3 regions of the Pseudomonas sp. E1MeOHC2 genome follow, and region 3 is predicted to be linked to each of the others. Evidence: riboswitches for the same ligand, from Rfam matches in the RefSeq annotation. Region 3 holds a riboswitch; each other region holds the start of a gene.

The links. A riboswitch is a leader RNA that binds a small molecule or an ion and turns the genes downstream of it on or off. The one in region 3 is predicted to bind cobalamin.
Region 1: it holds a riboswitch for cobalamin, as region 3 does, so the genes downstream of both, ACSSU5_RS00100 (TonB-dependent receptor) here and ACSSU5_RS00950 (ABC transporter substrate-binding protein) in region 3, are expected to answer to the same signal.
Region 2: it holds a riboswitch for cobalamin, as region 3 does, so the genes downstream of both, cobW (cobalamin biosynthesis protein CobW) here and ACSSU5_RS00950 (ABC transporter substrate-binding protein) in region 3, are expected to answer to the same signal.

The regions. Positions count from the first base shown of each region.
Region 1 is NZ_CP196675.1:28,148-30,340, forward strand. Features, by position in the region: gene ACSSU5_RS00100 (TonB-dependent receptor) at 1-1,077, opposite strand, end outside; cobalamin riboswitch at 1,186-1,392, opposite strand; gene ACSSU5_RS00105 (hypothetical protein) at 1,414-1,785, opposite strand; gene ACSSU5_RS00110 (helix-turn-helix transcriptional regulator) at 1,903-2,193, shown strand, end outside.
Region 2 is NZ_CP196675.1:5,551,225-5,553,417, forward strand. Features, by position in the region: gene cobN (cobaltochelatase subunit CobN) at 1-149, opposite strand, end outside; gene cobW (cobalamin biosynthesis protein CobW) at 153-1,220, opposite strand; cobalamin riboswitch at 1,321-1,534, opposite strand; gene ACSSU5_RS25240 (VOC family protein) at 1,646-2,023, shown strand; gene ACSSU5_RS25245 (hypothetical protein) at 2,020-2,193, shown strand, end outside.
Region 3 is NZ_CP196675.1:219,269-221,461, forward strand. Features, by position in the region: gene ACSSU5_RS00945 (acetyltransferase domain-containing protein) at 1-609, shown strand, start outside; cobalamin riboswitch at 638-836, shown strand; gene ACSSU5_RS00950 (ABC transporter substrate-binding protein) at 963-1,973, shown strand; gene ACSSU5_RS00955 (FecCD family ABC transporter permease) at 1,973-2,193, shown strand, end outside.

The DNA.
Region 1 (2,193 bases), 190 kb from region 3:
ACCGAGCTGCTCCTGGGTCTGCTTGATGCTGATGAAGCTGCTGCGCTGAACCTGGTCACCTGGCAACCAGGTGTAGGTCTCGGCGTTGCGCCAGCGGCGCTGGGCCTTGAGGAAGTACAGCTGGTTGCTGGCGGTCAGGTTGTCGTTGATCACCCAGTCGGTCACCAGCCGCGTGGACTGGTCGTTGTAATGCACCTCGGCATTGTTGACGTTGTAGTTGTGATCGCGCAGCGACTCGCGGAAATGCCCATCCACCAACGGCGTACCCATGTACTGTTGCGGGTCCTGGTCAGCGTTGTCGTGGCTGAGGGTAAAGCTCAGCGTATCGCTGGGTTGCCAGCGCAGCGAGCCGCTGATGGCGAGGCTCTGCGAATCACCCCGGTCGACCCAGCCGTTGCTGGCCTGCTTGTTGAGGTTCAGGCGATAGCTCAAGGTATCGGTCAACGAGCCGCCGCTGTCCAGGGCCATCTGCCGACGGTCGTCCGAGCCGTAGCCCAGGCGCAGGTGATTGCGGATCTCACCTTCGAACGGCTTCTTCGGCACCACGTTGATCACCGCGCCCGTGGCGCCCTCGCCGTACAGCACCGAAGCCGGGCCGCGCAGTACATCGATGCGCTCGACCGACCAGGTGTCCACCGGGAAGGTCACCGTGCCGGCGCCCACGTACAAGCGGGTACCATCGTAGAGCTGCATGGTCGAACTGTGCCCGGTAAAACCACGGGCCGACAGCGCCGTGCCGCCGTTGCCGGGGGTGCCGATGAAGGTGATGCCGGGCGAACGGGTGACTGCGTCCTGAACGGTTGCGTTGTTGCGCGTGAGGATTTGCTCGGCACTGATGCTGGTCACGCTGGCGGGCGTTTCCAGCGGCGTCAGGCCAAGCCGCGAGCCACTGGTGCTTGGGGTGCGCAGGTCGGGCTGAGGGTTGCCCTCGGCCGTGCCGGTAATGTCCGTGGCCGGGAGCGCCAGGGCGTTCTCCGCCTCGGCGGCGTGGGCTGCAACGCAAACAAAAGCACAAGGCACCAGGCTTGCACGCAGCAGCGTGCCTGGCAGAGAACTGAACAGCGAATAACGGGACATGTCGTTCCACTTGAAGCAGGAATGAAAGAATCCCGGGGGAACAACGCAAAGAGGAATCGCGGGCAGGCACGCCCACGGAAACCGGCCTGCGCCCGCCCACCGCGGGTTTGCCAAACGATGCTTCAGGCCGGTCTCCGGGCTCGCGAGGGTCATGAAGCATTCACCTTCCCATGCCAGGGCACAGTGGTGTCTCGAATGCTTCGCTCGCATACCGTTGCGGGGGCAGCGCCGGACTGATCATCGCACGATGACGAACCGGCTTCCCGTTTCACCCCATGCACGGCGGCAGGGGGCACCTGAAACAGGCGCGCAGATGACCATCAAAATGCCGCTACGTCAACTGGCCGGTGGATTCTTCACCGATTCTTTTACCGCTTCCTTGGCTTGCTCGCCCTTGGCCTTCAACGTGTCCACCGCATCGCCAAGCTTTTCGCCCAGCCCGGCACCGGTGTGCGCAGGGCCGGGGTTGAACGGGCGATTTTGATTGAAGCCCAGCCAGGCCAGGCCAAGGACCGTGAAGGTGGTCGGCACGGGATTGTTTTTCAAGGTCGTGCCAAGGTTATGCAAGAACTCCCCGCGCTGGGAAACATCGCTGGCGCGGTCAGGCGTCGGCGCGGTGCTGTGGTAGGGCTCACTGCTGCCATACGCTGACGGCGGCGAAGAAGGCGTTGTGACGTGGCTGGCGCTGGAACGCAGAAAGCGTGACAAGGCAAAACCGACGAGAGAATGGCCAGGGTCAGTGCGTGATAGCTGATAAGCTGTGAACCCTTCGCGCGGCACACGGCCAAGAGCCCAACACGTGTAACCTAGGAAGCCAGCTCGACCATGCACAACCTCGACAACTACAAGATCATCGCAGACAGCATCGCTACCCTGCTCTTCCCGCATGCCGAGGTGATCATCCACGAGGTGAGTAGCCGCACTGTCGTTCATATCGCAAACAACTTCTCCAAGCGTCAACTCGGTGACGACTCCGCGCTTGACGAATTTCCCGGCGATACCTCCAGCCTTTCCAGCCTGGGCCCTTACGAGAAACTGAACTGGAATGGTCAGAACATTCGTTCGATCACCAGCGTGTTGAAAGGCCCCGAGGGCCAAACCGACTTCCTGTTGTGC
Region 2 (2,193 bases), 510 kb from region 3:
TCCTCAGGCAGTTGCTCGGCGGTGTCGGCGAGCAATGCCAGGTGTGAATCACCGCTGCAGAGGATCACCAGGTCGGCGGGGGTCTGGCCGAGGTCGGCGATGCTGTCATCCGGCACGAAGCCGCCGGGCTGGGTCCGCAGCAGGTGCATGGGTCAGGCGCCCAGGGCTTGGCGCAGGCGCGCTTCGAGTTGCACGGCGTCCAGCTCCCGACCGATCAGCACCAGGCGTGTGATACGCGGCTCGTCGGCGCGCCAGGCGCGGTCGAAGTGCTTGTCGAAGCGGGTACCCACACCTTGCACCAGCAGGCGCATCGGCTTGCCCGGAATGGCCGCGAAGCCTTTGGCGCGCAGGATACCGAACTCGACCACCAACTGGGTCAGGGCATCGAGCAACAGGCTTTCGTCCGCCTCGGGCAGGTCGATGGAGATCGAATCGAAGGCGTCGTGGTCATGATCGTCATGATCATCGCCATCGTGGTGCGAGTCGTGGTGGGTACGACGGCCATCGATATGCGCCTCGGACTCGGCGCCAACACCCAGCAGCACCTCCAGTGGCAGGCGACCACTGCTGGCCTCGACCACCTTGACGGCAGGCGGCAGCTCTTCGGCCACCTCGGCGCGCACCTTGGCCAGGCCTTCGGCGTCAATCAGGTCGGCCTTGTTCAGGACCACCAGGTCGGCACTGGCCAACTGGTCGGCGAACAGTTCATGCAGCGGCGACTCGTGGTCCAGGTTGGGGTCGAGCTTGCGCTGTGCGTCCACCTGGTCCGGGTAGGCGGCAAAGGTACCAGCCGCCACAGCCGGGCTGTCGACTACGGTGATGACCGCGTCGACGGTGCAGGCGTTACGGATTTCCGGCCACTGGAAGGCCTGTACCAACGGTTTTGGCAGCGCCAGGCCACTGGTTTCGATGAGGATGTGGTCGAGGTCGCCACGGCGGGCCACCAGCTCGCGCATCACCGGGAAGAACTCTTCCTGCACGGTGCAGCACAGGCAGCCATTGGCCAGCTCGTAAACGCGGCCGCTGGCTTCTTCCTCGGTGCAGCCGATGCTGCACTGCTTGAGGATTTCGCCATCGATGCCCAATTCGCCGAATTCGTTGACGATTACCGCAATACGGCGGCCCTGGGCGTTGTCGAGCATGTGGCGGAGCAAGGTGGTCTTGCCCGAACCGAGGAAGCCGGTAACGATGGTGACGGGGAGTTTGGCCAGTGTTTTCATGTCGCGATGCCCTTGGCAAGATGGCGCGGGCATGCAGGACGAAAGCCACGGGCCAGGTCGGCCGGGCTTGTTCGCCACCGGATCACCCCGCCCGGTTGAAAGTCGAAATCGCTTCGAGGCAGGTCTCCTGGCTCGCACCGTACCCGCCGCGCGATAAATAGCAGGGCTGGAGGGCACGACGCCTTCCCGCGTGATTGCGCAGTGGCTGTGTCGACCCGTTGTCGGTGCTTACAGTTGCGGGGGCAGCCGCGGCTTGTACCGCGTTCCCGTCTTAGCTTCGGCCTGGCCGAAGAACCTCGAAGTGGCAAGGCTACGCAGTGGCTGGCAGGTGGTCAACCATTGCCGCCCGCCAAGCGGCCAGAGATGCGCAAGCAACGGCACAACTGCGCTACAGTTGCACCTTCGCCAACGGCCAAGGACGCCTTATGCCGCTCGCCCCCGCCATCCCGGTACTGCGTATTTTTTCGGTCGACAAGGCCAAAGAGTTCTACCTCGACTTTCTCGGTTTCAGCCTGGACTGGGAGCACCGCTTCAGCCCGGAACTGCCCCTGTACGCGCAAATACACCGCGACGGGCTGATCCTGCACCTTAGCGAACACCATGGCGATGCCACCCCCGGCTCGACCGTGTTCGCCCGCATCGACGACCTGCGCGCCCTCGAACGCGAGCTGCAGGCCAAGCGCTATGGCTACGCCCGCCCCGAGGCCGAGCGCCTGGACTGGGGCCTGCAGATGCAGGTTTACGACCCGTTCGGCAACCGCCTGCGCTTTTGTCAGCAGATCGACGACGAGGCCACCCAGTGAAGGCCATGGGCAAGCGCGAGATAGCGCGCGTGGAACGTGAGCTGGTGCTTTGCCTGACGGAGGCCTGCGAAACAGCCAAGGCAGAAATCGTCGGGTTCAGCTGGCTCACCCACCACCTCGACCCCGACAGCTTCCCCGCCAGCTTGCGCATCACCTGGGTGTTCGAGCGC
Region 3 (2,193 bases):
TGGCTGACGTTCTCCGATAACCTGCGCCTGCGCACCTCGTACCCCGTGCTGCCCTGGATCGGCGTGATCGCCCTGGGCTACGGCCTTGGCCCCTGGTTCGCCCGTGGCAGCGACGCGGGCCAACGCCAGCACAAGCTGTTGCTGGCCGGGGTGATCGCGCTGCTCGGTTTTGTCGTGCTGCGAATGCTCAACGGCTACGGCGAAGCGCCCTGGAGCGGGTTCCCGAGCTTGACGCAGACGCTGATGAGCTTCTTCAACATCACCAAGTATCCGCCGTCGTTGCTGTTCCTGGCCCTCACCCTGGGCAGCGGCCTGCTGCTGTTGCGCGCCTTCGAGCGCGCCGGCCGGGCCCGCTGGATCAGCGCCCTCGCGGTTTACGGCGCAGCGCCGATGTTTTTCTACCTGCTGCACCTGTACGTGCTGAAGCTGCTTTACCTGGCCTGCGTTGCCCTGTTCGGGCACAACCAGGGGGATTATTTCGGCTTCGACGGCATCAGCGGCGTGTGGCTGGGCGCGGCGTTGCTCGCGGTGTCGCTGTACCTGCCGGTGCGCGCTTTCGCACGGCTGAAGGCACGTCGGCGTGACATCACCTGGCTGAAGTACTTCTGAAAAGCGTTTTCACCCGGCGGCCCGATGGTCTACCATGCGGGCCGCCGGTTTCCACCACGGAATTAATAGGGAATCCCAGGCCCGTAGCAACGGGCCAAACGGAACTGCCCCCGCAACTGTAGGTGCCGAGCCTGCTCCATCAATGCCACTGGATCAACTCATCCGGGAAGGCTGGAGCCGGGCCAGGACGCACCAGTCAGGAGACCTGCCGGCAACATTTCACCAACCGGCGGGGTGTCCGGGATGGCCATCTCCACCCTTTCTGGGTGCTGCCCCCTGCCCTGCGCAAGGGGCTCGGCGATGCCTGTCCGTGCGTTCATTCCGTGAACCCTTCGATAGGAGATCGCCCCACCATGCTGCCCCGTCTTGCCGCCCTGATCGCTGGCCTCGGCCTCACTGGCCTGGCCCAGGCTGCCACCACCCACTACCCGCTCACGGTGGACAACTGCGGCATGCCACAGACGTTCGCCCACGCTCCTGAGCGCGCAGTGACGATCGGCCAGGCCGGCACCGAGATCCTCTATGCATTGGGCCTGGGCGACAAGCTGGCCGGCACTTCACTGTGGTTCAACAACGTACTGCCCGAATACAAAGCCCTGAACGACAAGGTCGAGCGCCTGGCCGATAACGACCCAAGCTTCGAGGCCGTGGTGGGCAAGCGCCCGCAACTGGTGGCGGTACAGTTCGAATGGATGGTCGGCGCACAAGGCGTGGTGGGTACCCGCGAGCAGTTCGACGAACTGAAGATCCCAACCTACCTGCTACCGTCGGACTGTGAAGGCAAGGATAACCTGGTAGGCGCCGATGGTACCCGTCTGCAGGCGTTCCAAGTAGACAGCATCTACAAGAGCGTCAACCAACTGGCCGAAATCTTCGATGTGCAAGACCGCGGCGCGGCCCTGAACAGCGACCTCAGGGGCCGCCTGGACAGCGCCAAGGCGCAGCTGGCCGGCAAAGACCTGTCCAACACCTCGGCGCTGTTCTGGTTTTCCAGCGCTGACCTCGATATCGACCCTTACGTGGCTGGCCGCCAAGGGGTCGCCGACTTCATGCTGCGAACCCTGGGGGTACGCAACGTGGTCGAGTCCACCGAAGAATGGCCGACCGTGGGCTGGGAAACCCTGGCCAAGGCCAACCCGACCTGGCTGATCATCGCCCGCATGGACCGTCGCCGCTTCCCGGCAGACGACTACCAGAAAAAACTCGAATTCCTGCGCAACGACCCGGTAACCCGCCACATGGACGCGGTGAAGAACGACCGCATCATCGTCCTCGACGCCGATGCCATGCAGGCCGGCATCCGCCTGTTCCGAGGCCTGCAAACCCTGTCCACAGCGTTCGCCAGCGGCAAAGCAGCCCAGTGATGAGCCGCCTGTTTGCTTACAGCGGCCTGGCCCTGGTAGCCGTGTGCGCTGCACTGCTGGCCGGTACCGCGATCGGCGAGAGCAACCTGGCGCCGAACGTGGTCTATCAGGTGCTGGCCAATCATCTGTGGCAGGCCGGTTACCCAGTCGATCCGATCGACGCCGGTATCGTCTGGAACTACCGCCTGACCCGCACCCTGGTCGCCGCGGCCTGCGGCGC